One region of the Mycolicibacterium nivoides genome, then DNA from elsewhere that is predicted to be linked to it. Evidence: riboswitches for the same ligand, from Rfam matches in the RefSeq annotation. Region 1 holds a riboswitch; the other holds the start of a gene.
The links. Region 1 has a riboswitch for glycine ahead of gcvP (aminomethyl-transferring glycine dehydrogenase). Riboswitches for the same ligand answer to the same signal wherever they lie in the genome.
Positions count from the first base shown of each region.

Region 2: another riboswitch for glycine. It lies ahead of gcvP (aminomethyl-transferring glycine dehydrogenase); the one in region 1 lies ahead of gcvP (aminomethyl-transferring glycine dehydrogenase).

Region 1 covers NZ_CP034072.1:1,644,849-1,661,045, forward strand. The annotation lists gene EH231_RS07840 (ABC transporter ATP-binding protein/permease) at 1-1,120, opposite strand, end outside; gene EH231_RS07845 (ABC transporter ATP-binding protein/permease) at 1,153-3,084, opposite strand; gene secA2 (accessory Sec system translocase SecA2) at 3,183-5,528, shown strand; gene EH231_RS07855 (CDP-alcohol phosphatidyltransferase family protein) at 5,538-6,167, shown strand; gene EH231_RS07860 (DUF881 domain-containing protein) at 6,164-7,063, shown strand; gene EH231_RS07865 (small basic family protein) at 7,092-7,424, shown strand; gene EH231_RS07870 (DUF881 domain-containing protein) at 7,426-8,358, shown strand; gene gcvH (glycine cleavage system protein GcvH) at 8,396-8,791, shown strand; gene garA (glycogen accumulation regulator GarA) at 8,981-9,460, shown strand; gene ftsR (transcriptional regulator FtsR) at 9,464-10,213, shown strand; gene EH231_RS07890 (bifunctional nuclease family protein) at 10,337-10,831, shown strand; gene EH231_RS07895 (MerR family transcriptional regulator) at 11,087-11,707, shown strand; glycine riboswitch at 11,824-11,922, shown strand; gene gcvP (aminomethyl-transferring glycine dehydrogenase) at 12,076-14,907, shown strand; gene EH231_RS07905 (EVE domain-containing protein) at 14,938-15,363, opposite strand; gene EH231_RS07910 (substrate-binding domain-containing protein) at 15,407-16,197, opposite strand, start outside.
Region 2 covers NZ_CP034072.1:5,630,953-5,647,149, reverse strand. The annotation lists gene EH231_RS27740 (ABC transporter permease) at 1-476, opposite strand, end outside; gene EH231_RS27735 (aryl-sulfate sulfotransferase) at 473-1,798, opposite strand; gene EH231_RS27730 (LacI family DNA-binding transcriptional regulator) at 1,986-2,963, shown strand; gene speB (agmatinase) at 3,091-4,092, shown strand; glycine riboswitch at 4,128-4,218, shown strand; gene gcvP (aminomethyl-transferring glycine dehydrogenase) at 4,369-7,242, shown strand; gene gcvT (glycine cleavage system aminomethyltransferase GcvT) at 7,239-8,351, shown strand; gene gcvH (glycine cleavage system protein GcvH) at 8,363-8,761, shown strand; gene glyA (serine hydroxymethyltransferase) at 8,764-10,032, shown strand; gene EH231_RS27700 (L-serine ammonia-lyase) at 10,035-11,420, shown strand; gene lipA (lipoyl synthase) at 11,426-12,367, shown strand; gene lpdA (dihydrolipoyl dehydrogenase) at 12,364-13,731, shown strand; gene EH231_RS27685 (creatininase) at 13,825-14,598, opposite strand; gene EH231_RS27680 (SDR family NAD(P)-dependent oxidoreductase) at 14,613-15,410, opposite strand; gene EH231_RS27675 (NAD-dependent epimerase/dehydratase family protein) at 15,403-16,197, opposite strand, start outside.

The DNA.
Region 1 (16,197 bases):
TCGACGACTGCAGGACGTCTCCGTAGGTCAGTTGACCCGCGAACAACCGCGGCGCCTGGATGATCAGCGGGAGAGGGTCGATGATCTGGTTGATGGACCGATTCCAGCCGAGGAACGCGACCCCCCGGAGCACGAGCCTGCGATAGTTGGCGATGACCCTGGCGAACCGATCCGCCAGCGTGGCGCGTTCGGTGCGTTCGCCGTGATAGAAGCCGACCGCTTCGGCGCCGTCCCGAACCCGCACGAGGGCGTACCGGAACGCGGCGTTGGTGAGCGAGTTGCGGAAGGTCAGGCGGATCATCGGCCTACCGATCCAGATCGCCACGACCGTCGTGACCGCCACCCACAGCAGCGCGATCCAGAACAATGCCTTGGGCACCGTGATGCCCAGAATCGTCAACGGGCCCGCGAGATTCCACAGGATCGGCGTGAACGCGACGACCGAGACGATCGAGTACACCGATCCGAACAGCAGCGTCTGCGCGGTGGCGACCGTCGGTGTGTTGGTCTCGGGCCCGGTACCGGTGGTGAAGACATCGATGTCCTGCTGGATGCGCTGATCCGGGTTGTCGATCGGGGTACCGCCGAAACCGCCGACGAATCGGCCGCGATAGTAGGCGCGTTGATCCAGCCAGTCGCCGGTGAGCCGGTTGGTGAGCCACACCCGCCACCGAACGATGAAGTACTGCATCAGATACAGGTCGAGCAGGGTGCGGGTGATGTCGGCCGTGACCAGCATCGCGAAGATCAGGATCGACTGCCAGAACCCGTCGATTCCCGAACGGCGCACCGCTTCATCGCCAGAACCGGCTCCGGAGAACGCCACCTGCAACGCGGTTGTCTGGTCGTTGAGGTAGTAGCTGAACAACACGTCCATGCGCACCGAGAGCATCACCGACAGGAGCAGCACCCCGAGCAGCGCCCACACCGGAATGCTCTGGCGCCCAATGAAATAACCACCCGTGACCCGCCAGAACTGGCGGCCCCATGTGGTGATTCGGGCCAGCACGGCAAGGACGGCCACGAGTGCCACCGCGCCGATCGCCCACGCCTTGAGGACCCAGAACAGCGACGCAAGGATTTCGTTGCCCCAGTCCAGCGACTGGGTGAACATCTCCATACCCCCGGAAGTTACCGGGAACTACCGCCCGATCAGGGTTGCTTGACCAGGTCGGCTGTGTCGTCCTCGACCCGGCCGAGTCGCCATTCGCCGTCACCCAGCAGTTCGAGCTCGTGGGTGTGGTGCTGCTCGACGGTCGTGCGGTGGCTGACACTGACCAAGATCGTGTTGGGCAGGTCGGTGCGCACACGCTGATAGAGCATGTACTCGAGACCTTCGTCGAGTGCGGAGGTCGACTCGTCGAGGAACACGACCTTGGGCTTGACGAGCAGGATGCGGGCGAACGCGATCCGTTGCTGCTCACCGGGAGACAGCACCTTGGCCCAGTCCTGGACCTCGTCGAGTCGGTCGACCAGATGCGCCAGCGCCACCTCTTCCAGCGTCCGCTTGAGTGTCTCGTCGTCGATGGTGCACTCCTCACCGGGATAGGTGACCACGGCGCGCAGATCTCCGAGCGGCACGTAGGGGAGCTGGGACAGGAACATCGTCTCGTTCGGGCCGCACGGACGGGTCAGAGTGCCCGAGGTGAACGGCCACAGCTCGGCAAGGCTTCGCAGCAGGGTGGTCTTGCCGCTGCCGGACTGGCCGGTGATCACCAGTGTGTCGCCAACCTGCAGGTGCAGGTCGAGCGGCTTGATGAGCTGTTTCCCGTCCGGCGTGCGGACCTCGACATCGGTGAGCTTCACCGTGCCGTCGACGCATGGCAGGGTGGTCACCTCCGGCAATGCCCTGCCCGCGTCGTTGGCAACGACGAGCCCGTGCAGACGCATGATCGCGGCCCGGTAGCCGGCGAATTGGTCGTAGGCATTGCGGAAGAAGGACAGCCCGTCGAGCAGGCTTCGAAAGGCGCTGGCAGTCTGGTTCAGCGCGCCGAGGGTGATCTCGCCGCTGTAGAACCGCGGGAATTGCACGATGTAGGGGATGAGCTCCTGGGCTTGGTCGATGGAGTTGTTCCAGCCCTGGAACTTGATCATCCGGTTGATGTAATTCCGGTAGTTCGACACGACCGGTGCGAACAGCTTCCGTAGGCCGGTTCGCTCGGCGATCTCTCCACGGTAGAAGGCCACTGCCTCGGAAGCATCGCGCAGCCGCACCAGCGCATAGCGGAAGGCCGCGTTGTACTTCTCGTTGTTGAAGGCCAGCCGGATGATCGGCCGGCCGAGCCAGAATGCCACCACTGTGGCGAACAGGACATAGACGATGCCGATCCAGAAGATCGCCCGTGGCAGTTCGATCCCGACGAGGGGCAAGGTGACTCCACCGGACAGGTTCCACAGAATCGCTGTGAACGAAATCATCGAGGCCACCGAATAGATGGAGCCGAACAGCAGGGTGTTCGTGGAGCCGGCGCTGGGACGGTTCGGCAGCGAGTCGATGCCCGCGGTGAAAGTGTCGATGTCGGCCTGGATGCGCTGGTCCGGATTGTCGATGGTGTCGTCGATGAAGCGCGTCCGGTAGTAGGCCTTGCCGTCCAGCCAGTCACCGGTGAGCCGGCTGGTCAGCCAGGCCCGCCAGCGCAGCATGAATCGTTGGGCCATATAGATGTCGAGCATGATCCGGGCGATGTGGATCGCGGCCAGGAACGCGAAGACGCCCAGCGACAGCCAGAAACCGTCTTTACCGGACACCTTCACGGCCTCGTTGCCGCTGGATATGCCGCCGGCGATGACCTGGAAGCTGGTCATCATGTCGTTGCCCTGGTAGCTGAAGAGCACCGCCAGTCGCACCCCGGTGATCACCGACAGCAGCATCGCCCCCAGCCACGCCCACACGATCACACTGTCGCGCCCGGTGAAATACTCGCGGGTGATCCGCCAGAACTGCCTGCCCCAGGTGGTGAACCGGGCGATCAGGACCAGGATCACCAAAGTGCAGGCCGCGGTGATCAGCCAGCCTTTGGCGATCCACACCAGCGACGTCACGAGCTCGACGCTCCAATCGAGCGTGGGACTGAACATCTCCATGCGGGCAAGGTACCCCGCAATGCTGCGACGGGCGGCGCGGAGCGCTCAGCGGGACCGGTCGCGTTCGCGGCCCACTGACCTCCGCGTACCGTGAACATGTGCCGAAGACGTCCAACGCCAAACCGGGCCGCGTGAGCAGCAAGTTCTGGAAGCTACTGGGGGCCAGCACCGAGCGGAATCAGGCCCGGTCGCTCTCAGAGGTGAAGGGTGCAGCCGAATTCGAGGACAAGGCTGCCGGACTCGACGACGAGCAGCTCACCAAGGCCGCCAAGCTGCTTGAGCTGCAGGACCTGGCCGCGTCCGCGGACATGCCGCAGTTCCTGGCGCTGGCGCGCGAAGCCGCCGAACGGACCACCGGTCTGCGTCCTTTTGACGTGCAGCTGCTCGCGGCGCTGCGCATGCTCGCCGGCGACGTCGTCGAGATGGCCACCGGTGAGGGCAAGACCCTGGCCGGGGCGATCGCGGCGGCCGGTTACGCGATCGGCGGGCGCCACGTCCACGTCATCACCATCAACGACTACCTGGCGCGACGCGATGCCGAGTGGATGACCCCGCTGCTGGAGGCGCTGGGGCTCACGGTCGGCTGGATCACCGCGGATTCCACGGCCGAGCAGCGCCGGGAGGCTTATGAGTGCAACGTCACCTACGCCTCGGTCAACGAGATCGGTTTCGACGTGCTGCGCGATCAGCTGGTCACCGACGTCGCCGACCTGGTCTCCCCGAATCCCGACGTGGCCCTTATCGACGAGGCCGACTCGGTGCTGGTCGACGAGGCGCTGGTGCCGCTGGTGCTGGCCGGCACCAGCCACCGGGAGCAGCCGCGCGTCGAGGTCATCCGCATGGTCGGCGACCTCACCGCCGGAACGGATTTCGACACCGACGACGACAACCGCAACGTGCACCTCACCGAGGCCGGCGCCCGCAAGCTGGAGGCCCGGCTGGGCAACATCGACCTGTACTCCGAGGAGCACGTCGCCACCACACTGACCGAGATCAACGTCGCGCTGCACGCGCATGTGCTGCTGCAGCGCGATGTGCACTACATCGTCCGCGACGGTGCGGTCCACCTGATCAACGCGTCCCGCGGGCGCATCGCCTCGCTGCAGCGCTGGCCGGACGGCCTGCAGGCCGCTGTCGAGGCAAAGGAAGGCATCGAGACCACGGAGACCGGTGAGGTGCTCGACACCATCACCGTCCAGGCACTCGTCAACCGCTACCCGACGGTGTGCGGCATGACCGGTACCGCGCTGGCCGCCGGCGAGCAGCTGCGCCAGTTCTACAAGCTCGGCGTGTCGCCGATCCCGCCGAACAAGCCCAACATCCGCGAGGACGAGACCGACCGGGTGTACCTCACCGAGGCGGCCAAGAACCACGCCATCGTCGAGCACATCGCCGAGGTGCACGAGACCGGTCAGCCGGTGCTGGTCGGCACCCACGACGTCGCCGAGTCCGAGGACCTGCACCGCAGGCTGGTCAAGGCGGGCGTGCCCGCCGTCGTGCTCAACGCCAAGAACGACGCCGAAGAGGCCGCTGTGATTGCCGAGGCGGGCAAGTTGGGCTCGGTGACGGTGTCCACCCAGATGGCCGGCCGCGGCACCGACATCCGGCTGGGCGGATCCGACGCGGCCGACGATTCGGCCGAGAAGGAGAAGGTGGCCGACCTCGGCGGACTGCACGTCGTCGGCACCGGCCGCCACCACACCGAGCGGCTCGACAATCAGCTGCGCGGGCGCGCCGGGCGCCAGGGCGACCCCGGCTCGACGGTGTTCTTCTCCAGCTGGGAGGACGAGGTGGTGGCCTCTCACCTGGACGACACCAAGCTGCCCACCGAGACCGACGAGGACGGCCGGATCACCGCGCCCAAGGCGGCGGGTCTGCTCGACCACGCGCAGCGCGTCGCCGAGGGCAGGCTGCTCGACGTGCACGCCAACACCTGGCGCTACAACCAGTTGATCGCGCAGCAGCGCGCCATCATCGTGGACCGTCGCGAAACCCTGCTGCGTACCGACACCGCACGTCAGGAGCTGAAAGACCGCTCACCGGAGCGCTACGCCAAGCTGGCCGAGGACCTCGGCGAGGACAGTGAGGAGAAGCTGGAGAGGATCTGCCGGCTGATCATGCTGTATCACCTGGACCGGGGCTGGTGTGACCACCTGGCGTTCCTCGCCGACATCCGGGAGAGCATCCACCTGCGGGCGCTGGGCCGCCAGAACCCGCTCGACGAGTTCCACCGGATGGCCGTCGACGCGTTCGCGTCGCTGGCCGCCGATGCCATCGAGGCTGCGCAGCAGACCTTCGACACGGCGGACTCGATCGAGGACGAGCCGGGCATCGATCTGTCCAAGCTCGCGCGGCCGACGTCGACGTGGACCTACATGGTCCACGACAATCCGCTCAACGACGACACGATGTCGGCGCTGAGTCTGCCGGGCGTATTCCGCTAGGTTTTAGGCATGGAACACGCGCCTGCTCCTGAGGGCAGGAGCGCGACGAGTCGGGCCGCTTCACCGGGGCCGGACCGGGTGCTGACCGTGCCCAATGCGCTCAGTGTGCTGCGGCTGGTGCTGGTGCCGGTGTTCCTGTGGCTGCTGTTCGGTGCGCATGCCAACGGGTGGGCCGTCGCGGTCCTCATGTTCAGCGGCTTCTCCGACTGGGCCGACGGCAAGATCGCGCGCCTGGTCGCCAACCAGTCCTCGCGGCTCGGCGAACTGCTCGACCCCCTCGTCGACCGCATCTACATGGTCACCGTCCCGGTCGCGCTGGCGTTGTACGGCGTGGTGCCGTGGTGGCTGGTGTTGACCCTGCTGGGGCGTGATGTGCTGCTGGCGGCGACGCTGCCGCTGTTGCGCAGCCGGGGACTGACCGCTCTGCCGGTGACGTATCTGGGCAAGGCCGCCACTTTCGCGCTGATGTCGGGATTCCCGTGGGTGCTGCTCGGCCAGTGGGACGCGACGTGGAGCCGGGTGGCACTGGCCTGCGGCTGGGCCTTCCTGCTGTGGGGCGTGGCGCTGTATCTGTGGTCGGCGGTGCTGTATCTGATACAGGTGACGATGGTGGTGCGACAACTCCCCGCCCGGTCATGAGCACCCTGGGCGGCTACGAGTCAGGGGCCGGGCTCAACGACCATGAGGCCCACGCCCCCAAGCGCATTCCGCTGCCCTCGCTCCTGCGGTCGTTGCTGACGGACCATCTCGATCCCGGTTATGCCGCGGCAGCCGCAGCTCGTGAAGCCGGTGACCGCCCGCGCCGGCGGTTCGGCGATTTCGCGTGGATGCTGGTGGGCGCGGGCGCGATCGCCACGGTGTTCGCCGTGGCTGCCGGTCAGGCCCAGACCGCTGCCCCGGCCGCCCGGGAAGCCCAGCACACGCTGGCAGGCCGGGTGCGGGCGGCTCAGATCGGTGCTGACAAGGCCAGTTCCGAGCGCGACGCACTCGTGGATCAGGTGGACGCCGAGCGCCGCAGCAGACTCGGCATGGACGAGAACGGCCAGCGTCTGCTCGGCAGCCTGGACACGGCCAACATCGAAGCCGCGGCCATTCCGATGATCGGTCCCGGGCTGACCGTCACGGTCACCGACCCCGGTCTGTCCAAAGATCTGAGCGACGTGTCCAAACAACGCGTTGCCGGTGGTCAGCAGATCATCCTCGACCGGGATCTGCAGCTGGTGGTGAACTCGCTGTGGGCCAGTGGGGCAGAGGCGGTTTCGGTGGGCGGCGTGCGGGTCGGTGCCGGTGTCACGATCCGCCAGGCGGGCGGAGGGATTCTGGTCGACAACCAGCCGATCACGAGTCCGTATGTCATTGTGGCCATCGGACCGCCGAAGGGGATGGCCGATACTTTCGATCGCACTCCGGGTCTGCAGCGGCTGCGGCTGCTGGAGACCTCCTACGGGGTCGGAGTGAACGTGAGTGCGGGCGACGGGCTGACCGTGCCCGCGGTATCGGTACGAGATGTCAACTTCGCCAAACAGATTGGATAGGCCTGACGTGCACAGGATTGACCGTTAGATGATCGGGATCGTCGCACTGGTCGTCGGGATCGTGCTCGGGTTGGTATTCCACCCGAGCGTTCCCGAGTTCGTCGAGCCGTATCTTCCGATCGCCGTGGTGGCCGCACTCGATGCGGTCTTCGGCGGGTTGAGGGCCTATCTGGAGCGGATATTCGACGCCAAGGTGTTCGTGGTGTCGTTCGTGTTCAACGTGCTGGTCGCCGCGTTGATCGTCTACGTCGGCGATCAATTGGGCGTCGGTACCCAATTGTCGACGGCGATCATCGTGGTCCTCGGCATCCGGATCTTCGGCAACGCCGCAGCGCTGCGGCGCAGGTTGTTCGGCGCCTGACATGAGCGAACCCGAATCTCCGCCCCCGCCCGAACCGGACAAGCCGGTCGGCACCCCCGAGCCGGACCAGCCCGAAGCGCAGCCTGATGCCCAGCCCGCGGCGCAGGCCGAACAAGCGCCGCCGGAAGCGCAGCCGGAACATCACGCCGAGCACCATGCCGAGCACCACGGCCGCCATGAGATGCCCGCGGATGTCTCGCCACGCCGGTTCCGGAATCTTCGCATCGCGCGCCGCAGCCGTTCGCAGCTGATGTTCGGCGCCCTCGGGGTGTTGCTGTGCATTCTGCTGGGCATGGCGATCGTCACACAGGTTCGCCAGAACGAGTCCGGAGATTCGCTGGAGACTGCCCGGCCGGCGGATCTGCTGGTGCTGCTGGATTCTCTGCAGCAACGTGAGGGCTCGCTCAACACCGAGGTGGCCGATCTGCAGCGGACCCTGCAGCAGTTACAGGCCTCCGGCAGCAGCGATCAGGCCGCGATCGAGAACGCGCAGTCCCGGCTGGAGGCGCTGTCGATCCAGATCGGCACCGTGGCTGCGACGGGTCCCGGAGTGACGCTCACCATAGAAGACAACGCGCCCGGGGTGCCTGCCGAGACGATGCTCGATGTGATCAACGAGCTGCGTGCCGCCGGGGCCGAGGCCATCGAGATCCGCGGTGGCGATCAGCAATCCGCGGTGCGGGTGGGCCTGGACACCTGGATCATCGGTGCGCCCGGGGCGCTCACCGCCGACGACGTGACCCTGCGGCCGCCGTATTCTGTTCTGGCGATAGGGGATCCGCCGACGCTGGCGGCCGCGATGAACATTCCCGGCGGGGCAATGGACAGCGTCAAGCGCGTAGGCGGCACGATGGTGGTACAACAAGCCGAGCGTGTCGACGTCACCGCCTTGCGGCAACCGAAACCGCGCCAATACGCTCAGCCCGTCAAGTGAGTCCAGCAACCCATCGCCCGACAACCAAAGGAGCGCCGTGAGCGAGATCCCAGCCGACCTGTACTACACCTCGGAGCACGAGTGGGTACTGCGTACCGGTGACGACACGGTGCGCGTCGGCATCACCGATTACGCGCAGTCCGCCCTGGGCGATGTGGTGTTCGTGCAGCTGCCCGACGTCGGTGCCCAGCTGGCCGCGGGCGATGCGTTCGGCGAGGTCGAGTCGACCAAGTCGGTGTCGGACCTGTACGCCCCCGTCGCGGCGAAAGTCGTTGCGGTCAACGGTGATCTGGACGGCAGCCCGCAGCTGGTCAACTCCGACCCCTACGGCGAAGGCTGGCTCGTCGATCTGCGGCTCGAGGAGGGCACGCTCGAGGACGCCCTCGCCGGTTTGCTCGACGCGGACGGCTACCGCGCCGCCGTGACCGAGTAAGTAATTGTTAGGGTTTCCACGGCCGGTCGCCAAGACCGGTTGGGCCGTGCCCGGCGCGCAGATATCTTCCCCATCGGATCCGGCGGTGGTGGACCCAACGATGCCTGATGCGCGGTACGGTCGACATGAGACCGACGATGGGCTGGGGCCACGCCGGGCAACGCCACAGCAGCCAGTGAGGAGCAGCGGGTGACGGACAAGGACAGCAATTTGGGGGCCGACCAGTCGGAGGACGTGACGGTGGAAACCACATCGGTTTTCCGCGCGGACTTCTTGAACGAACTGGATGCGCCCGCAGCGGCCGGTACCGAAGGCGCCGTATCCGGTGTCGAGGGCCTGCCCGCGGGTTCGGCATTGCTCGTCGTCAAGCGCGGACCGAACGCCGGGTCGCGTTTTCTGCTCGATCAGCCGACCACGTCGGCGGGGCGCCACCCGGACAGCGATATTTTTCTCGATGACGTGACGGTGAGCCGGCGACACGCCGAGTTCCGGTTGGAGAGCGGCGAGTTCCAGGTTGTCGACGTCGGCAGCCTCAACGGAACGTATGTCAACCGCGAGCCGGTCGATTCGGCCGTTCTCGCCAACGGCGACGAGGTGCAGATCGGGAAGTTCCGGCTGGTGTTCCTCACCGGTCCCCGGTCTGACGACGACAGCGGCTCCGCCAGCTAGCCGATGACTGCCCCCGACAGACCTGCACTGGCCGGGATGTCGATCGGCGCAGTGCTGGACCTGCTGCGGGGCGACTTTCCGGACATCAGCATCTCCAAGATCCGATTCCTTGAGGCAGAGGGACTGGTCACGCCGCAGCGCACCGCGTCGGGGTACCGGCGGTTCACGGCGTACGACTGTGCGCGGTTGAGGTTCATCCTGACCGCCCAGCGTGACCAGTACCTGCCCTTGAAGGTGATCAAGGCCCAGCTGGACGCTCAACCCGACGGTGAGTTGCCCCAGGTGGGATCCGCCTACGGCGTGCCGCGTCTGGTGCCGGTATCCGAGGGCGGGGACGGCTCGGCGGACGGCGCTGCCGGTGTTTCAGCGGTGGCGCCGCCCCAGGTCCGGCTGTCCCGTGAAGATCTGTTGGCCCGGTCGGGCATCGACGACGAGATGCTGGGGGCGCTGGTGCGCAACGGCATCATCACCGCCGGGCCGGCCGGGCTTTTCGATGAACATTCCGTGGTGATCGCGCAGTGCGCGCGCGCCCTCGGTGACTACGGTGTCGAGCCCCGACACCTGCGGGCGTTCCGCTCCGCGGCGGACCGGCAATCTGACCTGATCGCCCAGATCGCGGGCCCGGTGGGCAAGGCGGGCAAGGCCGGAGCCCGCGACCGCGCCGACGATCTGGCGCGTGAGGTGGCCGCCCTGGCGATCACCTTGCACACGTCGCTCATCAAGTCCGCCGTACGCGACGTTCTGGATCGCTGAGGACTAGACTCGTTTTGACGGCCAGTTCGTCTACGTCGGGACCCCTGGCAATGTGGTGATGGCGGACGGTGCGACGGACGAAGATTCGACGAAACGGCACGGCGGTGCGGAGGGCAGGCACAGATGGCTGAGGTTCGCGTGGTCGGCATTCGGGTGGAACAGCCGCAGAACCAGCCCGTGTTGCTTTTGCGGGAATCCAACGGCGATCGCTACCTACCGATCTGGATCGGGCAGTCGGAGGCTGCCGCGATCGCGCTGGAACAGCAGGGCGTCGAACCCGCCCGGCCGCTCACCCACGACTTGATCCGAGATGTCATTACCGCCCTTGGGCATTCGCTCAAAGAGGTGCGGATCGTCGACCTGCAGGAAGGCACTTTCTACGCCGACCTGATCTTCGACCGTGACATCAAGGTGTCGGCCAGGCCTTCGGATTCGGTGGCGATCGCCCTGCGTGTCGGCGTCCCGATCTACGTGGAGGAGGCGGTGCTGGCCGAAGCCGGCCTGCTGATTCCCGACGAGAACGACGAAGAGGCCGCCGGCACCGTCCGCGAGGACGAGGTCGAGAAGTTCAAGGAATTCCTGGACAGCGTTTCACCGGACGACTTCAAGGCCACATGACCGCCGCCCGCGCCGCTGCGCCGTCGCAGATCACGGATACGTCTCAAGTGCGCATACCGGTGTCAACACGCGGCGCGGGAGCCAATCGGGCAGGAATTCGGGCGCCATACTTTCTCTACAGCGGGCAATCAGGGCTCGGCGGGAAGCGTATGCTCGACACATTCGAGCTCGCAGCAAACCGCCGCGGCACAGGTGGCCGCGGTACATGACGTAGCAGTACGACGCGGGCGAGTTCGAACGGCGAGAGGATTCACAGTGGGTGACACGCCACGGCAGGAAGAGCTGGATCTGACCACCGGGAGCGGCGCGGAGCCGCCTGTCAGGCCGGCTGGCGAACCCGTGCAGGGTGGGCTGTTCCCCGACGATTCGGTTCCTGACGAACTCGTCGGTTACCGCGGTCCCAGCGCGTGCCAGATCGCCGGGATCACCTACCGGCAGCTCGATTACTGGGCGCGTACCTCCCTGGTGGTTCCCTCGATCCGGGGCGCGGCCGGTTCGGGCAGCCAGCGCCTCTACTCGTTCAAGGACGTTCTGGTCCTCAAGATCGTCAAGCGGTTGCTCGACACCGGTATCTCGTTGCACAACATCCGGGTCGCGGTCGACCACCTGCGCCAGCGCGGCGTGCAGGATCTGGCCAACATCACCCTGTTCTCCGACGGCACCACGGTCTACGAGTGCACGTCGGCCGAAGAGGTTGTCGACCTGCTGCAGGGCGGTCAGGGCGTGTTCGGCATCGCGGTATCCGGCGCCATGCGTGAGCTGACCGGCACCATCGCCGATTTCCCGGGTGAGCGTGCCGACGGCGGCGAGTCCATTCCATCCCCCGAGGATGAGCTGGCGTCGCGGCGCAAAAGCCGCGACCGCAAGATCGGCTGACCCTCCCTCCCGACCAGACACCTAGGTGCCCCGTATCCGGTGATGCGGGGCACCTGCGCGTCGGTTCGCGGCTATGCGGAGAAGCCGGTGGATGCCCGGTAAGATGAGGGACGCATCGCCCTCGCGCGGGAGAGCTTCGTGACAGCCAGCCACGGACGCCGAAGGAGCAATACCTCTCCGTCAACCTCTCAGGCACCCAGGACCGCGCCAGGCCCCGATGCCTCTGGAAAGTGGTGCCCGCTGGGCACCCGCCCATGGGGAAAAGTCCTGTACCGGGACTGAATCTCTCAGGCGCCCGGACCGGGTCGACGACAGAGGGAGAGGGACGCCTAGGACGTCTGAGCACGTCTGCGCCTCAGGGGAGTGTCGTGTCCGACCAGCATCAATCGCGTTTCTCCGATCGTCACATCGGCCCGGACGCCTCCGCCGTGAGCACCATGCTCGAAGTGATCGGCGTGGCATCCCTCGACGAGCTCGCTGCCAAGGCGCTTCCGGCGGGCATCCTCGACGCGCTGTCGTCCGGCGGTGTCGCCCCGGGGCTGGAGGGTCTGCCCGCGCCGGCCACCGAGGAGGAGTCACTGGCCGAGCTGCGCGCGTTGGCCGACTCCAACACGACCGCGGTCTCGATGATCGGTCAGGGCTACTTCGACACCTTCACTCCCGCCGTCCTGCGGCGCAACATTCTTGAGAACCCCGCCTGGTACACCGCGTACACGCCGTATCAGCCCGAGATCAGCCAGGGCCGTCTCGAGGTCCTGCTGAACTTCCAGACCATGGTCTCGGATCTGACCGCACTCGAGGTCGCCAACGCCTCGATGCTCGACGAGGGCACCGCCGCGGCCGAGGCCATGACGTTGATGCACCGCGCGACCAAGTCCAAGGCGAATCGGCTCCTGGTCGACACCGACGTGTACGCGCAGACCGCGGCCGTGCTGGCCACCCGGGCGGAGCCGCTCGGCATCGAGATCGTCACGGCCGATCTGCGCCAGGGACTTCCGGAAGGCGAGTTCTTCGGTGTCATCGTGCAGCTGCCCGGAGCGAGTGGGCGTGTCGTGGACTGGGCGAGCTTGGTCTCGGATTCCCATGAGCGTGGCGCGCTCGTCGCCGTCGGTGCCGACCTGCTGGCACTGACCGTGATCACGCCGCCGGGCGAGATCGGCGCCGACGTGGCCTTCGGAACAAGCCAACGGTTCGGCGTGCCAATGGGATTCGGTGGACCCCACGCCGGCTATCTCGCCGTGCACGCCAAGCACGCCCGGCAGTTGCCGGGCCGGCTGGTCGGCGTCTCGGTCGACGCCGACGGCGCGCCGGCCTACCGCCTGGCGCTGCAGACCCGCGAGCAGCACATCCGCCGGGACAAGGCGACCAGCAACATCTGTACCGCACAGGTGCTGCTGGCGGTGATGGCCGCGATGTACGCCAGCTATCACGGCGCTCAGGGACTGACTGCCATCGCCCGCCGCGTACACGGCCACGCCTCGGCGATCGCCGGCGCGCTCGGCGATGCGCTGGTGCACGACAAGTACTTCGACACCGTGCTGGCCCGGGTTCCCGGACGCGCCGACGCGGTGGTCGCGGCCGCCAAGGCCAAGGGGATCAACCTGTGGCGTGTGGACGCCGATCACGTCTCGGTGTCCTGCGACGAGGCGACCACCGATGCGCATGTGGCTGCGGTCGTGGAGGCGTTCGGTGTCTCCGCCGCCGAACCGGTGTCGGCAGGCATCGTGACGCGGACCTCGGACTTCCTCACGCACCCGGCGTTCAACAAGTACCGCACCGAGACCGAGATGATGCGTTATCTCCGGGCGCTGGCGGACAAGGACATCGCGTTGGACCGCAGCATGATTCCGCTGGGCTCCTGCACGATGAAGCTCAACGCGGCCGCCGAGATGGAGCCGATCACCTGGCCCGAGTTCGGCCGTCAGCACCCGTTCGCGCCGGCATCGGACAACCCGGGACTGCGCCAACTTATCGCCGATCTGCAGGGCTGGCTCACCGGGATCACCGGCTACGACCAGATCTCATTGCAGCCCAATGCCGGTTCGCAAGGCGAGTACGCCGGATTGCTGGCGATCAAGGCCTACCACGTCTCACGTGGAGACACCGATCGCGACCTCTGCCTGATCCCGTCGAGCGCGCACGGCACCAACGCGGCCTCGGCAGCACTGGCCGGCATGCGCGTCGTGGTGGTGGCGTGCCGTGAGAACGGCGACGTCGACCTCGACGACCTGCGCGCGAAGATCGCCGAACACGCGGATCGTGTTGCGGCGCTGATGATCACCTACCCGTCGACGCACGGGGTGTACGAGCACGACGTCGCCGACATCTGCGCGGCGGTGCACGATGTGGGCGGACAGGTCTATGTGGACGGCGCGAACCTCAACGCGCTGGTCGGCCTGGCGCGGCCGGGTCGCTTCGGCGGTGACGTCAGCCATCTGAACCTGCACAAGACGTTCTGCATCCCGCACGGCGGCGGCGGTCCCGGTGTCGGGCCGGTCGCGGTGCGGTCGCATCTGGCTCCGTTCCTGCCGGGCCATCCGCTGGCCGACGAACTGCCCGATGAGCACACCGTGTCGTCGGCACCGTACGGGTCGGCGTCGATCCTGCCGATCACCTGGGCCTACATCCGGATGATGGGCGCCGAAGGTCTGCGCGCGGCGACCCTGACCGCGATCGCGTCGGCCAACTATGTGGCCCGCAGGCTCGACGAGTACTATCCGGTCCTCTACACCGGCGAGAACGGCATGGTCGCCCACGAGTGCATCCTCGACCTGCGCGGGATCACCAAGGCCACCGGCGTGACCGTGGACGATGTGGCAAAGCGACTGGCGGACTACGGCTTCCACGCACCGACCATGAGCTTCCCGGTGGCCGGCACGTTGATGGTCGAGCCGACCGAGAGCGAGAGCCTGGCCGAGGTCGACGCGTTCTGCGACGCGATGATCGCCATCCGCGCCGAGATCGACCGGGTCGGCTCGGGGGAGTGGTCGGTGGACGACAACCCCTTGCGCGGCGCCCCGCACACCGCCGAGTGCCTGCTGGTGACCGACTGGGACCACCCCTACACCCGCGAGCAGGCTGCCTACCCGCTGGGCAAGGGATTCCGTCCCAAGGTCTGGCCGCCGGTGCGGCGCATCGACGGCGCCTACGGTGACCGGAATCTGGTGTGTTCCTGCCCGCCGGTCGAGGCGTTCGCCTGACGGCCCCTGCGGCTGCCGGTTGTGCCGCCCCTATCGGGGCGACGGTGTCATCGCCGAACGGATGAGCTCGAAGTCGTGTCGGTCGATGCGGAACAGGCCGAACCGGAACCGGTAGCCCCAACGGCGCTTGTCCTCGATGAAATCGAGTTCGTCGATGAGTGGCCGGATGGGTGTCTCGACGCAGTCGGCGAATGCCACATGGCGTCGGTACGGATGGAAGTCGGGACTCATCTCGACTTGGTAGGGCTCGTCGTCGGTGACTGTTCCGAGGGCCGTGAAAGTCTGCAGCACAGCTCCGTCGGGGTAGTCCGACTTGGGTGAGTAGAAGATGATCTCGTCACCACGACTGAGCCGACGCACCCCGTCGGCCTTCCCGTGGTTGGCCTGCGTGAAGCCTCCGGCGACGCCCCGCAGTACATGCGCCCGGGTGATCGTGTTGATCCAGTACGCGGTCACAGCGCCACGTTAACCGTGACGTGTGACATCGCCTGATCGCGGATCAGCCCAGCAGGGTGTTGACGGCGGTGGTCAACTCGGGTGAGGCCGAGCTGGAGATGTGTTGGTAGGTGCCGCTACTGGCCTGTGCGACAGCCTCCCAGGTGGCCCGGTCGGAGCTGCTGCCGAAATCGATCACGTTGACCGCGATCGGGCGCGCGGGGTCGAATGCGCCGCGGATGTACTCCTGCAGCCCGGGCCCGTCCAGGCTCTGATCGGTGTGTGGCCCGGTGGTGATCACCAGAATCGAGTTGGTCTGGCCCTCACGGTACTTCGACAGTGCCTCGGTGTAGAGCATCCGCAGCGTGGTGAACGACACCGCACCGCCACCGGACGCGGACTGTTCGTCCAGCGTCGAGGTCAGCGCATCGGAGCGGCGTTGACCGCTCACCGGTTCTGCCAACGGCCCGGTCGAGATCTCGGAGCGGCCCTCGGTGCCGTCGAAGGTCCACAACCCGACCGAGGCGGTGTCCGGCATCGCCTTGAGCCGGCTGTCGAGCGCGGCCACGACGTTGGCCAACCGGGACTTGCCGCCCTCCTCGGTGGGCATCGACTGGTCGAGCATGATGGTGACCGCCGGATTTCCCGACGGCGCGGCCGTCGAGTTCGCCAGCGTCACCCGCATGGTGTTGTCACCGATCGACAGCGGCGCCGCGAGCTGGGAGAAGCCGGTGACGTCGCTGGACGGCGGCGTCGTTCCCTCGGCGCGGAACCCGGCCTTGGCGAGCTCGGCCAGCTGCTCCGGCTTGCGCAGATAGCGGGCGAACTCGTTGGCCGCGGTGACCTGTTCCTTCT
Region 2 (16,197 bases), 2.9 Mb from region 1:
ACGAAGACGCCGAGCGCGATGACCAGGAGCTTGCTGTTCTCGCCGAGCCCGAACCACAGGATTGCCAATGGGACCAGGCCGATCGTCGGGATCGGCGAGAACACCCGCAGCACCGGTTGCAGTAGGTTGCGCCCCGCCTTGGTGGTTGCGGTGAACACCGCGACGACGATCCCGGCGGCGGCACCGATCGCGAAACCGACTGCCGCCCTGCGCAAACTGGCGACGATGTCGTCGGCCAGCAGGCCCTCGGTCCACAGGGTCTGCCCGGCCGCGAGGATCTCCGGCACGCTCGGGAACAGTTGCCGCGGGAACCGCCCGGTCGCCACGATCAGCGACCACAACGCCGCGGCGATCCCCAGGCCGGCGACCGTCCAACCCAGGACACCCAACCGCGCGAACGCCGACCGCACCCGGGCCGGGCCCGGGTATCGGCCCGCGCTCGCGGCCGGTGTCCGGACCGCCAAACCGGCTGTCATGGACGGCTTCCCGATTCAGTTCCCACTGCGCGCAGCGGTTCGCGCGAGGTACCCGCGGGCACCCAGTCGAACGGCACGGCCTGCGACCGGTACACCAGCGCGGTCCGGGTGAGCCGGTCGACGCCGGGCACCCTGGTCTGCTTGACCTCGGGCTCACCGGCCACGCCGTAGCCCTGGTGCGGGCTGTGGTACTCCCACACCACATCGCCGTCGGGGGTGACCTGGAACAACCGCCCCTGCATCCCCTCGGTGATCAAGGTGTTGCCGTTGGGAAGTCGCTGGGCATTGCTGACGAACGAACTGAAGAACGTCCAGGTGGGCAGACCTGAGTCTTCAGCGGTGTACTGCCACACGATTTCCTTGGTAGCGGGGTCGATCTCGAGTATCCGGGATCCGGCGTAGATGCCCAGTGGTGCGGCCGGGTATCCGGCGCCGCCCTGGTTGTCGAACACCAGGATGTTGCCCGCACCGGGAAGGCCCGCGGCGATCATGTGCGGGTTGTGCTGACCGGAGGTCTGATCGACCGGGCGCGGCACCTTGTGCACGTTGATCCGCTGATGCTGGGCGCCGAACTCGGCGTCGTAGTAGGGACCCAGCTTCCAGGCGATGGCTCCGGACGACTTGTCGATCAGGGCGATGATATTGGCCTTGCGGAAGCTGATCAGGATGTTGTCGGGGTGGAAGACGGAGTCCGGATCATCCACATACCAGCGGTTGGGCCCAAGGGTTTTGGCGCTGTTCATCTCCAGGTATCCCCAGGGATCGTCGGGGTCACGAGCGACGGTGTGGCGCAGGGCTTCCCATCCGGCCTCGGAGAATCCGAACTCGTCGAGGTGATCGCCGGCCAGCCACCGCCAGACGATCTCGCCTTCGGGTGTGACTTCGTAAAGGCCCTGATCGCCCACGGTGTGCTCACCGAGACCGGGCACCACGCGGGGAACGGTGACCAGGATCAGGCGGTTGCCGTTGGGCAACAGTTCCCAGTCGTGGTTCTGCCGGGCCGCACCGTCGGGTGCCTGCGTGCCCCACTCCCAGACGATCTCGCCATCCCAGTTGAGTTGGCCGACGGTGCCGTTGGCGTAGATACCGCCGCGGGCGTCGCCGCTGTCGGACAGTTGCACCCCGACGTCGCCGAGGCGCCCGTCGTTGAGCGCAGGATCCACAATGCGCGGTGGAACACCTGCATACGGCCACTCGTGCACCACGGTGCCGTTGAGGTCGATCACCCGGGTGGTTCCGTCGGCGCCGGTGAACAGGATGTAGCTGTCGTGGACAAGGTCGGGATCGAGGTAGCTGACTCCGCTGGGACGTACAAATGCCATGTCAGTTACTCCACCAACGTCCGGTTACAACCACGGGTCCTCCTCGTTACGGTTCTAATCGATTAGCGTAAGCAGGCGAAGCGTGGGCGGAACCGTCACAATCGAGGTGATTCAAACTCTTTCGAGCTGTCATCTACGAGCGGAGGGTCCAGCCGTTGTGAGTGGTAAACGTCCGACACTGGCTGACGTGGCCAGCCGCGCCGGCACCTCGACGGCGGTGGTGAGCTATGTGCTCAACAACGGCCCGCGTCCGGTATCGGAATTGTTGCGGGCCAAGGTGATCAGTGCGATCGACGAGTTGAACTACCGGCCCGATGTACGGGCCAGGGCGCTGCGCCGGTCGCGGCGATGGCGGCAGATCGGGCTGTTGGTCCCCGACCTCACGCTGCCGCTGTTCGGTGAGTTCGTGGGGCGGATCGAGATCGAAGCCCGGGCACGCGACCACCTGACGCTGATCGGCAACACCGGCTATGACCCCGAACGTGAACTTGAGTTCGCGGCCGCGTTCGCCGAAGTCGGTGTCGACGGACTGCTGGTGGTCGGGGCGGCGAACGCCCCCGGAACGGCGAATCTGTGTCGGCAGGAACGTATTCCGGTGGTGTGGATGCACAACATCCGCGGTGAGGTGGAAGCCGACATCGTCGGGGTGGACCACGTGAATGCCGGCGCACTCGTCGCCCGGCACCTGCTCGATGTCCATGGTTGTCGCGACGTCGCGTTCGTCGGCGGTTTCACCGAGGACGACGTCCATCACGGTGACCGCGAAACCGTGCAACAGCGGTTCGAGGGAGTCGCCGCCGTCGTCGGGCACGACCTCCCGCTCATCCGGACCGATCTCACCCCGTCCGGCGCGTACGGCGCGGTCGGGGAGTTTCTGCGTCGCGCCGAACACGTCCCGCGCGCGTTCGTGGTGGGCACCTACGGCCAGTCGGCCGCCACGATCCGGGCGATCAGCGATGCGGGACTGCGGGTGCCCGGCGACGTCGGGGTGGTCGGTTTCGACGGCAGCGCCGTCGATTACGGGCAGGTGCGGCTCACCGCGGTGCAGCAACCCGTCGATGCCTTGGCGCGTCAGGCGCTCGGCTTGTTGCTCGGGGATGCCCCGGTTGCCGGGGACGGCCTGGTGCCCGCGTTGCGGGTGGGGGAGACCTGCGGGTGCGCGTGAGCTAGGCCCTTGTGCGATTGCTCAAAGGCACTCGTCAGTGTTTGGGCATTATCTGCTCGCTACGGGTGTGCGCCGGGAGTGATGCTGACTGTCAACACCCGGCGAGTCGAAAGGCTGGAAACCACAGATGAGCACGCACAACGGCATCATCGGCGCACTGCCCGCCACCCAGGTCCCGCGCTACGCCGGGAAGGGCACCTTCGCCCGGATCGCCGACATCCATGAGGTGTCCGACTACGACATCGCGATCCTCGGCGTGCCCTTCGACGGCGGTACCTCCTACCGGCCCGGTGCCCGGTTCGGTCCGATGGCGGTCCGGCAGGCCGCGCGCACCCTTCGTCCCGGCTATCACGTCGAACTGGGTGTCGCGCCGCTGGAGCACGTGCAGGTGGTGGATGCCGGAGACGTCGCCGTCACGCCGTACAACATCGCCGAGGCCTGCCAGCAGATCCAGGACCACGCCTCCGACATTCTGGCCGGCGGCGACCGCCGCATCGTGTCCATCGGCGGTGACCACACCATCGCGCTGCCGAACCTGCGTGCCCTGCACGCCAAGCACGGCCCCGTCGCGCTGGTCCACTTCGACGCGCACCTGGACACCTGGGACACCTACTTCAACGCGCCGGTCACGCACGGCACGATCTTCCGCCGGGCGTTCGAGGAGGGGTTGCTGATCGAGGATCACTCGATCCACGTCGGCATCCGCGGCCCGATCTACGACCAGATCGATCTCGACGACGACGCCCGCATGGGGTTCAAGATCATCCGGGCGGGCGACCTGGACGTGATCGGTACCGACGCGGCCGTCGACGTGGTGCGCCGCCGGGTCGACGACCTCCCGGTGTACCTGTCCATCGACATCGACGTGCTCGACCCGGCGTTCGCCCCGGGCACCGGCACCCCCGAATCCGGCGGCCTGACCTCGCGCGAACTGCTGAAGATGCTGCGCAAGATGTCCGGCCTCAACATCGTCGGCGCCGACGTCGTCGAGGTGGCGCCCGCCTACGACCACGCCGAAATCACCAGCGTGGCGGCGGCCACGGTGGTGTTCGACATCGTGTCTCTCATGGTCGCCGGACGGCAGTCGAATCTGCCCGTCAACGGTGAGGTTGCGGCCACGGCGCCTTGATCGAGTAGCATCCGTCACATAACTCAATACGTCGATGACGCATTGTGGGAGAACCTCCGATTCCGGAGGCGCCGTAGGAGCAACTCCTCCCCGGGAATCTCTCAGGCCCAATACCGCAGTGTCGAGACAACTCTGGAGAACAGCGCGATCGCAGGATCGGGCTTACCGAAGGGGAAAGGCGCAACGCGCTAAAACTCTCAGGTTTCAGGACAGAGCGGGGAGGTGTCACTTCACGACGCATCGTGTAACCGCGATGCCCGAAACCGGAGTCGCCTCATGCCCGAGTGCACCGCAATTGTCCACGACGACAACTCTTTTCGCGACCGACACATCGGCCCTGACCGAGTGGGCGAGCGGCGCATGCTCGATGCTCTCGGATTCGCCACCACCGATGAGTTGATCGACAGCGCGGTGCCCCGGCAGATCCGCTGCACCGATGGCTTGCGGCTGCCCGCCGCGCGATCCGAACAGCAGGTGCTCGCGGCACTGCGCGAGCTGGCCGACCGCAATCAGCCGCGGATTCAGATGATCGGCCTCGGCTACCACGACACCATCACCCCCGCGGTCCTGCGCCGCAACATGCTCGAGTCGCCGGCCTGGTACACCGCCTACACGCCGTACCAGCCGGAGATCTCGCAGGGCAGGCTAGAGGCGCTGCTGACGTTCCAGACGCTGATCGAGGACCTCACGGCGCTGCCGGTCGCCGGTGCATCGCTGCTGGACGAGGCCACCGCGGTGATGGAGGCGGTGCTGTTGATGCGGCGGGCCAACAAGAAGGTGTCGTCCAACCGTGTGGTGCTGGATGCCGATTGCCTGCCGCAGACGCTCGCGGTGATACGCGGGCGGGCCGAAGCCGTCGGCGTCGAGGTGGTGGTCGCCGATCTGACCGGGACGCTGCCCGCCGGCGACGCCTTCGGCGTCGTCTTCCAGTCCCCGGGCGCCAGCGGAGCGGTGCGCGACCTCGCCCCGCTCGTCGCCGCGGCACACGAGCGCGGAATGCTCACCACCGTCGCCGCCGACCTGCTGTCGCTGACCCTGATCACGGCCCCCGGCGAGCAGGGCGCCGACATCGCGGTGGGCTCGGCACAGCGGTTCGGCGTGCCGCTGTTCTTCGGCGGTCCCCACGCCGGCTACATGGCGGTGCGGTCCGGTCTGGAGCGCATGCTGCCCGGCCGTCTGGTCGGGGTATCGGTCGACGTGGCGGGCAAGCCGGCCTACCGGCTCGCACTGCAGACCCGCGAGCAGCACATCCGCCGCGACAAGGCGACCAGCAACATCTGCACCGCGCAGGCATTGCTGGCCAACGTCGCCGCCATGTACGCCGCCTACCACGGACCGGAAGGCTTGCGCGCCATCGCAACCCGCGTCCATGGGCACGCCGTCGCGCTGGCCGACGGTCTGCGTGCCGCGGGGCGTGAGGTCGTGCACGACTCGTTCTTCGACACCGTGCTGGTGCGGGTCCCGGGCACCGCCCACGAGATCGTGGCGGCCGCCGACCGGGCCGGTATCAACCTTCGTCTGGTCGACGCCGACCATGTCGGCATCGCCTGCGACGAGTGCACCACCGACGACGTGGTCGGGCGCGTGCTCGAGGTGTTCGGTGCTTCGCCGACGGCCACCGATCGTCCGTTCGCGTTGCCTGCCGCTCTGCTTCGCACGTCGGAGTACCTGCAGCACCCCGTGTTTCAAACGCATCGATCCGAAACCGCGATGCTGCGTTTCCTGCGGGAGCTCTCGGACCGGGATCTGGCGCTGGACCGCACCATGATCCCGCTCGGATCCTGCACCATGAAGCTCAACGCCGCGGCCGAGATGGAACCGATCAGCTGGCCCGGGTTCGCCGGTATCCACCCGTACGCGCCTGCCGAACAGACCGCGGGGTACCTCGAGCTGATCGGCAATCTGGAAACCTGGCTGGCCGAGATCACCGGCTACGACCGGGTTTCGTTGCAGCCCAACGCCGGATCCCAGGGCGAGCTCGCGGGCCTGCTGGCCATCAACGCCTACCACCGGTCACGCGGCGAGGACCACCGCGACGTCTGCCTCATCCCGCAGTCGGCACACGGCACCAATGCGGCCTCGGCCGTCCTGGCCGGGATGCGCGTGGTCGTCGTGAAGACGGCCGCCAACGGCAACATCGACCACGACGATCTGGAGGCCAAGCTCGCCGACCACGACGGGCGGGTCGCGGCGATCATGCTCACCTACCCGTCCACTCACGGCGTGTACGAAACCGATGTCCGCACCGTGTGCGATCTCGTCCACCGCGCCGGCGGACAGGTGTACGTCGACGGGGCCAACCTGAACGCTCTTGTGGGACTTGCCAAACCTGGCGAGTTCGGTGGCGACGTGTCACATCTCAACCTGCACAAGACATTCTGCATCCCGCACGGCGGCGGCGGCCCGGGCGTCGGACCCGTCGCGGTCCGCTCACACCTGGCCCCGTTCCTGCCCGGTGACCCGCTGCAGGACGGGCCGGCGCCGGTATCGGCCGCCAACTACGGTTCCGCCGGCATTCTGCCGATCACCTGGGCATACCTGGCACTGATGGGTCCCGACGGCTTGACCGCGGCCACCAAGGCCGCGGTGCTGGGCGCCAACTACCTGGCGACATCGCTGGCCGGGCACTATCCGGTGCTCTACACCGGGGAAACCGGGTTGGTCGCACACGAGTGCATCCTCGATCTGCGCGAGATCACCAAGCGCACCGGAGTGACGGCGGAGGATGTGGCAAAGCGGTTGATCGACTACGGTTTCCACGCCCCGACCCTGTCCTTCCCGGTCAGCGGAACGCTCATGGTGGAGCCCACCGAATCCGAGGACCTGGCCGAACTGGACCGGTTCATCGAGGCCATGCTCAACATCCACGACGAGATCAGCCGGGTCGGCTCGGGAGAGTGGGCGCTCGAAAGCAGCCCGTTGCGGCAGGCTCCGCACACCGCCGAGCAGGTCACCGATGCCGAGTGGCTCCTGCCGTACAGCAGGCAGTACGCCGCGTATCCCGTTGCGTCCCTGCGGCTGAACAAGTACTGGCCGCCGGTCCGCCGTATCGACGGCGTGCACGGCGACCGCAACCTCGCCTGCTCGTGCCCTGCGCCAGAGGCATTCCAGACCGACACCGTCGAGATCCTCCAGGAGGTTTTTGCATGACCGACAACCACACCCCGGCCTCACCGCTGCTCGACGAACATCGGGGATTGGGTGCCGCGTTCACCGACTTCGCCGGCTGGGCAATGCCGCTGAAGTACGGCAGTGAACTGGCTGAGCACAAGGCGGTCCGGGAGACCGCCGGGTTGTTCGACCTGTCCCACATGGGCGAGATCGCCATCACGGGGCCTCAAGCCGGCGAGGCGCTGGACTTCGCGTTGGTCGGCGAGGCGTCCAAGATCGGCATGGGCCGGGCCAAGTACTCGCTCATGTGCGATGCCGACGGCGGCGTGATCGATGATCTGGTCGTCTACCGGCTCGCCGACGACCGCTTCCTGGTGGTCGCCAATGCCGCGAACGCCCCCACCGTGGCACGTGAACTGTCGAGCCGGGCCGCACAATTCGATGCCGACGTCGACGACCAGTCGGCCAGCACCGCACTGATAGCCGTTCAGGGGCCCGCGGCGGAAGGCATCGTCAGCTCTCTGGTGCCCGACGAGCAGCTGGAACTGGTCGCGCATCTCAAGTACTACGCGGTGACCGCGGCGCAGGTCGCCGGTATCGATGTGCTGTTGGCGCGTACCGGCTACACCGGCGAGGACGGCTTCGAGCTCTACGTGCCCAACGCGCAGGCGGTGGAGTTGTGGCGGGCCTTGCTGGCGGCCACCACCGAGGTCGGTGGGTTGCCCGCGGGGCTGGCCTGCCGCGACACCTTGCGACTCGAGGCCGGAATGGCGCTCTACGGACACGAGCTCACCCGCGAGCTCAACCCGTATGCGGCCGGCCTGGGCAAGGTCGTCCGCCTGGGTAAGGAGTTCGTCGGACGCGATGCGCTGCAAGGACTTTCCGAGTTGCCGGTCTCGCGTGTCCTGGTAGGGCTGAAGGGCGCGACCCGCCGCGCGGCCCGGGCCGGTTACACCGTCGAGAACACCGACGGGGCCGCGGTGGGAATGGTGACGTCAGGCGCGTTGTCGCCGACCCTTGGTTACCCGATCGCACTGGCCTACCTCGACACGGGGCTGGCCGAACCCGGAACCGTCGTGCAGGTCGACATCCGCGGCAAGAAAGAACAGTTCGAAATCACCCCGGCGCCGTTCTACCGCCGCAGCTGAAAGGACCCGACATGACCACTCAGACAATCCCCGACGACCGTAGCTACACCGAAGAGCACGAGTGGGTGCTCATCGCACCCGGTGCCGCACTGCCGGACACCCCGGTCAAGGTCGGGATCACCTCGGTCGCCGCCGCCGCGCTCGGTGACCTGGTGTACCTCGACCTGCCCGAGGTCGGGTCCACCATCACCGCAGGCGAAAGCTGCGGCGAGGTGGAATCCACCAAGACCGTGTCCGAGCTCTACCCGCCAGTGAGTGGCACCGTCACGGCGGTCAATACCGAAGCCGTCGACGATCCCGCCCTCGTCACGTCCGATCCCTACGGATCCGGCTGGCTGTTCGAGGTGCAGGCGACCGAGGCGGGAAACCTGTTGACCGCAGCCGAATACGCAGAGAAGAGCGAGGCCTAGCCATGAGCATCCTCGACGAACGCCTCGCCGACTTCGACCCCGAGATCTTCTCGGCGATCGGCGACGAACTGCACCGGCAGCGGCTGGGACTGGAGATGATCGCCTCGGAGAACCACGCTCCGCTCGCGGTCATGCAGGCGCAGGGTTCGGTACTGACCAACAAGTACGCCGAAGGGTATCCGGGCCGGCGCTACTACGGCGGCTGTGAGCACATCGACGTGATCGAACGGCTGGCCATCGACCGGGTGAAGTCGTTGTTCGGAGCGGAATTCGCCAATGTGCAACCCCATTCGGGTGCGCAGGCCAACGCCTCGGTGATGCACGCGCTGATCAAGCCGGGCGACACCATCCTCGGCCTGTCCCTGGACTGCGGTGGACACCTGACCCACGGCATGCGACTGAACTTCTCCGGCAAGCTGTACAACGTCGCCGCTTACGGGGTGTCCAAGGAGGACTTCCTCGTCGATATGGATGCCGTTGCCGAAGCTGCGCGGGAACACCGGCCGCAGCTGATCATCGGCGGATGGTCGGCGTACCCGCGGCAGCTGGACTTCGCCCGGTTCCGCGAGATCGCCGACGAGGTCGGCGCCTACCTGATGGTCGACATGGCTCACTTCGCGGGCCTGGTCGCAGCCGGCCTGCATCCGTCCCCGGTGCCGCACGCCCACGTCGTGACCTCCACAACCCACAAGACCCTGGGTGGGCCGCGCGGCGGCGTCATCCTCACCAACGAGGCCGACATCGCCAAGAAGATCAACTCGGCGGTGTTCCCCGGGCAACAGGGCGGACCGCTGGAGCACGTCATCGCCGCCAAGGCAGTCGGATTCAAGATGGCCGCCCAGCCGGAGTTCGCCGAACGTCAACAGCGGGTTCTCCGCGGCGCGCAGATCTTGGCCGAGCGGCTGAGCCGGCCCGACGTCAAGGACGCGGGAATCACCGTCCTCACCGGCGGCACCGACGTGCACCTGGTGCTGGTGGATCTGCGGAACGCCGCCATCGACGGGCAGCAGGCCGAGGACCGGCTCGACGCGGTCGGTATCACCGTGAACCGCAACGCGGTGCCGTTCGATCCCCGGCCGCCGATGGTCACCTCGGGGCTGCGCATCGGCACCCCGGCGCTGGCCGCCCGCGGATTCGGTGACGAGGAATTCGCCCGCGTCGCCGACGTCATCGCCGCCGCGCTCATCGCCGAGGGCGACGCCGACACCGAACCCCTTGCAGCGCAGGTGCGTACGCTGGCCGAGCAATTCCCGCTCTACCCGGGGCTGTAGCCATGGCGGTCAGCGTGTTCGACCTGTTCTCGGTGGGGATCGGCCCGTCGAGCTCACACACCGTCGGCCCGATGCGGGCGGCCGGGATGTTCGTCGACGAACTCGTCGGTCGCGACATGGTCGATCACGTCGCCGAGGTCGGTGTGGATCTGTTCGGCTCGCTGGCGGCGACCGGTGCCGGGCACGGCACCATGCCGGCCATCCTGCTTGGTCTCGAGGGCTACCGGCCCGAGACGATCGAGACCGACGAGATGGAACGGCGGCTGGCGACCATTCGGGCCGACGGAAAGATCCAACTGGCCGGCCGGATCGTCATCGCGCTGACCGAATCCGACATGCATCTGCAACCGGGCCGCCAGCTCGCCCAGCACCCGAATGCCATGACATTGACGGCGTTCTCGGCAGGTGGTGACGTGCTCTACCGCGAGACCTACTTCTCGGTGGGAGGCGGTTTCGTCGTCACCGAAAGTGCACCGGCTCAGCAGGAAGGGGCGGGAGCAGACGCCGACGGCTCGTTCCACTCGGCCGCCGAACTGCTGGCCCTGACCGAGCGGGACGGGCTGTCGGTGAGCCAGGCGATGATGCGGCAGGAACGCGTGAACCGGAGCGAAGCAGAGGTGCGGGCACGTCTCCTGCACATCCGCGACGTCATGGTCGCGTGCCAGGCCAACGGGATGGCCCGCGATGGCTATCTGCCGGGCAACCTGCAGGTCCGCCGCCGCGCCAGGGACTGGTTCGTCCGGCTCGACGCCGAAGACCCGCAGCGTGATCCGGCCTTCGCCGAGGACTGGGTGAACCTGGTGGCACTCGCGGTCAATGAGGAAAACGCATCGGGCGGCCGGATCGTGACCGCGCCGACCAACGGGGCGGCCGGGATCATCCCGGCGGTGCTGCACTACGCGTTGCGCTACACCCCGTCCGGAATCGCCGACCCGGACGACACCACCGTCCGGTTCCTGCTGACCGCCGGAGCGATCGGATCGCTGTACAAGGAGCGGGCCTCGATCTCGGGAGCCGAGGTCGGTTGTCAGGGTGAGGTCGGCTCCGCGGCGTCGATGGCCGCGGGCGGCCTGGCCGAAATCCTGGGTGGCACACCGCGACAGGTCGAGAATGCCGCAGAGATCGCCATGGAGCACAGCCTCGGCCTCACGTGCGATCCGATCGGCGGCCTGGTGCAGATCCCGTGCATCGAGCGCAACGCCATCTCGGCGGGCAAGGCGATCAACGCCGCCCGCATGGCGCTGCGCGGTGACGGCACCCACCGGGTGAGCCTGGACCAGGTCATCGAGACGATGCGTGCCACCGGGATGGACATGAGCGCCAAGTACAAGGAGACATCCATGGGCGGGCTGGCAGTCAACGTCTCCGTCAACGTCGTCGAATGCTGAGGGATATGACCGTCACCCCGGAAGGTCGCCGCCTGCTGCGCCTGGAGGTCCGCAACGCGCAGACCCCGGTCGAACGCAAACCGGCTTGGATGAAGACGCAGCTGCGGACCGGACCCGAATACCGTGAGCTGGCCTCGCTCGTGCAGCGCAACGACCTGCACACGGTGTGTCAGGAAGCGGGCTGCCCCAACATCTTCGAATGCTGGGAAGCCCGCGAGGCGACCTTCCTGATCGGCGGTGACCAATGCACGCGGCGCTGCGATTTCTGCCAGATCGCCACCGGACGCCCCGAGCCGCTGGACCGGGATGAACCCCGGCGGGTGGCCGAATCCGTGGCGCAGATGCAGTTGCGCTACGCGACCGTGACCGGGGTGGCGCGCGACGACCTGACCGACGGCGGCGCGTGGTTGTACGCCGAGACCGTGCGCCAGATCCATGCGGCCTGCCCGGGGACCGGCGTCGAACTGCTCATCCCCGATTTCACCGGTACCCCCGAACAACTCGACGAAGTCTTCGATGCGGCACCGGAAGTCCTTGCGCACAATCTGGAAACCGTGCCGCGGATCTTCCGCCGCATCCGGCCCGGCTTCGACTACGAGCGCTCGCTCGGGGTGATCGAACGGGCCCGCAGCCAAGACCTGATCACGAAGTCGAACCTGATCCTCGGCATGGGGGAGACCATCGAGGAGATCGTGCAGGCCCTGCGGGATCTGCATGCTGCCGGATGCCAGCTGATCACCATCACCCAGTACCTGCGGCCCACGCCGCGGCACCACCCCATCGAACGCTGGGTCACCCCAGACGAGTTCACCGACCTCGACGGCATCGCCCGCGAGATCGGCTTCCTCGGAGTGATGTCCGGCCCGCTGGTGCGTTCGTCCTACCGGGCCGGGCGGCTCTACACCCAGGCACGTACCGCAATCAAACTTTCAAGGAGCCATTCGTGAGTACAGCAGATGTCGTCATCCTCGGCGGCGGCCCCGGCGGGTACGCCGCCGCGATCCGTGCGTCGCAGCTTGGGTTGTCTGTCATCCTGATCGACGAGGCCCAGGTGGGCGGCACCTGCCTGCACCGCGGCTGCATCCCCACCAAGGCGCTGTTGCATGCGGCCGAGGTCGCCGATACTGCCCGCACCGCAGCACAATTCGGGGTCAACGTGGCGTTCCACGGTGTCGACCCGGAGAAGCTGCACGGCTTCAAGAACACCGTGGTGGCACGCCTGCACAAGGGGCTTTCCGGGCTGATCGACACGCTCGGCATCACCGTCGTCAACGGCCGGGGCAGACTGACCGGGCCCACCACCGTCGAGGTCGACGGCACCACCATCACCGGAAAATCGATCGTGCTGGCCACCGGGTCGGCGCCGAAGCTCCCCGGACTCATCGCGCCGTCCGATCGGGTACTCACCAGCGATCAGGCCCTGGAACTGGAGACCATCCCCGAATCGGCGATCATCCTCGGCGGCGGCGTGATCGGCGTCGAATTCGCCAGTCTGTGGGCCTCGTTCGGCACCAAGGTGACCATCGTCGAAGCGCTGCCACGGCTGGTGCCCAATGAGGACGCCGCCATCTCCACCTATCTGGAGCGGTTGTTCCGGCGCCGCCGGATCACCGCCAAAACCGGAGCCCGGCTGACCGCGGTCGCCACCGATCGCGGCGAAGTGCGCGTGACCATGGAGTCCGGCGACGAGTTGTCCGCCGATGTGCTGCTGGTAGCCGTCGGCCGGTCCCCACGTACCGCCGACCTCGGACTCGCCGAGGCCGGGGTGACACTCGACCGCGGGTTCGTGGTGACCGACGACGCACTGCACACGAGCGTGCCGAGCGTGTACGCGATCGGCGACATCGTCGGTGGACTCCAGTTGGCGCACCGGGCGTTTCAGCAGGGCATCTTCGTCGCCGAGCAGATCGCCGGGCGTAACCCCGAGCCCGTCGCGGACCTCGGTATCCCACGGGTCACCTACTGCAACCCCGAGATCGCCTCGGTGGGGCTCACCGAGGAGGCGGCGCGGGAACGCTACGGCGACGGGGTGGAAACCGTCACCTATGACCTGGCCGGCAACGGGCGCAGCCAGATCCTCAAGGCGTCCGGGGCGATCAAGCTCGTTGTCGACCCGGCCGGCACGGTGGCGGGCGTGCACATGATCGGCCACGGCGTTTCGGAGCTGATCGGTGAGGCCCAGATGCTCTACAACCTCGGCGTCAAGGCCGACGAGGCCGCCCGATTCGTCCACGCCCACCCCACGCAGAACGAGGCGTTGGGAGAGGCGCTGATGGCCGTGTCCGGAGCACCACTCCACCTGCACGGGTGACAACCCAGCACCGCGAGCGACCCCAAAAGTACGCAGATTACGGCGTGTTGGCGTACAGACACGGTCGCTCGCGGTGCAAGGGGAAGAGGAAAATCAGCGGCGCTCGGCGAATTCCTCGTCCAGGATCGCCACCAGCCGGTCGACCATCCACTCGGTGAGCATCTTGCCCTTCTCGGCGGTGGCGGCCTCGGGAGACGACAAGACACCGCTGGCGGTGGACATCCGGGTGTCGATCGGCAGCACATCGTGGTTGACGACTCGTTGGGGAGCGTCGGCCTTGATGTGCTCGGGCCGCACCAGGTGCGGCGCATGATGCAGCAGTAGCGAGGTCTCGATCACGGCGGCATGCTCGAGCGCCAGGCCCGGGAAACCGTCCGGCCAGATGGCCTGTTGGCGGTCCGCGGTGAAGTCGGGGTTGGCGTCCTCCATCACCAGGATCTTCAGGTCCGGGTGCTTCTCGGAGATCAGGAATGCGGGCTCGTAGATGAAGCCGCTGTTCTCGTAGTGCCAGTTGTAGAGCACGATGTTGCGGAACCCGGCCCGCTTCAGCTCACTGAGGATGTCCTCGAGCAGCGCGATGTACGTGGTGGCCCGCAGCGACAGGGTGCCCGGGATATGTTGTCCGCCACCGCTACCCGGGCGACTGCGGTATCCGAACGGGACGAACTGCCCGACGACCAGGTCGGTCCGGCGGCTGGCCTCCTCCAGCAGCTTCTCGGGGATGAGCCAGTCGGTGCAGACCGGCAGGTGGTGGCCGTGCTGCTCGGTCGAGCCGATCGGGATGGCGACCGGGATGTCGGCCCGGGCCGCCTCGGCGATCTCCGGCCAGGTCATGTCCCGGTACATGCGGGGTCTCTGTTCAGCCATGTCGAAATTCCTTGTCACTGGTGGGAAACGCCGATGTTGCCGGCGGGAATGCAGCTGGATCGTCCGCCGTCGACGACGAGGTGTGTGCCGACCGCATAGCTGGCCCGGTCGGACAGCAGGAACACCACGGCCTCGGCGATCTCCTGCGGTTCGCCGAACCGTCCGGCGGCGACACTGGCCGCGATTTCGGCGATCTCGGCCTCGGGGTCGGCGCTGTCCTCGAACTCGACCATCAACAAAGGGGTCCGGGTGGTGCCGGGACACACCGAGTTCACCCGGATGCCCCAGGACACCAGTTCCGCTGCGGCGCTGCGGGTCATCGACACGATGGCGCCCTTGGTGGCGGTGTAGGCGACGAAGCCGGGCTGGCCCATGAGCGCCAGTTCTGAGCCGGTGTTGACGATGGCGCCGGCGCCCCGGGGCTGCATGACGCGGGCCGCCTCGCGCAGCACGTAGAACGATCCGGCCACGTTGATCGACATCAGGTCGTCGAGGATCTCGTCGGTCGTCTCGATAAGCGGTGCGACGCGGGATATTCCGGCGTTGTTGAGCACCGCATCAATCGGACCGAGTTGGTCTTCCACTTGTTCGAACGCCGCGCGTACCGCGGCCGAATCCCGCACGTCGACACTGACCGCCAGCGCGCGCCTGCCGTGCTCCTCGACAACGCGGACGGCTTCGGTCAGGTCGTCCTGCGGCCGGGCCAGCACGGCGACGTCGGCCCCTTCGCGGGCCAGGGTGGCGGCGGTGGCCAGCCCGATCCCGGAGGAGGCCCCGCTCACCAGGGCAATGCGGTTTGTCATCTCACCCATGTGCGTGTCCTCTCAGCCATTCGATCTGCTTCTCCAGACCTTTCTCCAGCGCCCATCCCGGTACGTAGCCGAGGTCGCGCTCGGACCGGCTCAGATCGAACCGGACCTGTCGATCCCAGTCGGGCAGGTAGCCCGGACCGATGTCGAAGCGGGCGTCGGGCAGGAACTTCTTCAGCAGGTCGGCGGTCTCGAAGACCGTCATCCGATCGCCGCCCGAGACGAAGTACGCCTGCTGGGTCAGGTTGGCGGTGGTGGACGCCAACCGGGCGGCGGTGGCGACGTCGTCGACGTAGACGAACTGGAACCCGTGGTCACCGCCGGATTCGAGGGTGAAGGTCTCACCGCGCAGGCCGGCCCGGATCATGTCGCCCAGCAGGCTGGGCATCCACAGGCCCGGTCCGTACACCTCGGTGATGCGCAGCGAGACGATTTCCATGTCGTAGAGGGAGTTGTAGGCGCTGCCCAGCAGTTCGCCCGCCACCTTGGTGACGCCGTAGACGGTAGTGGGCGCCGGCTTGACGTCCTCGGTGACGGGTCCGTCCTCGGTGATGTTGCCCAGGGCGCACTCCGAGGAGAAGAACACGATGCGACGCACGCCGGTCATCCGGGCTGCTTCGTAAACCGCAAGCGTGCCATCGGCATTGGCCGCGAAGGTGGTGACCGGCAGTTCGATCGAGATCGCCGGATGACTCTGGCCGGCGGTGTGGATGATGCGGTCCACCTCGTAGGTGCGGAGGGTCTCGGTCAGGCGCGGGATGTCGAACAGCTCGCCGAGGACCGCCACGAC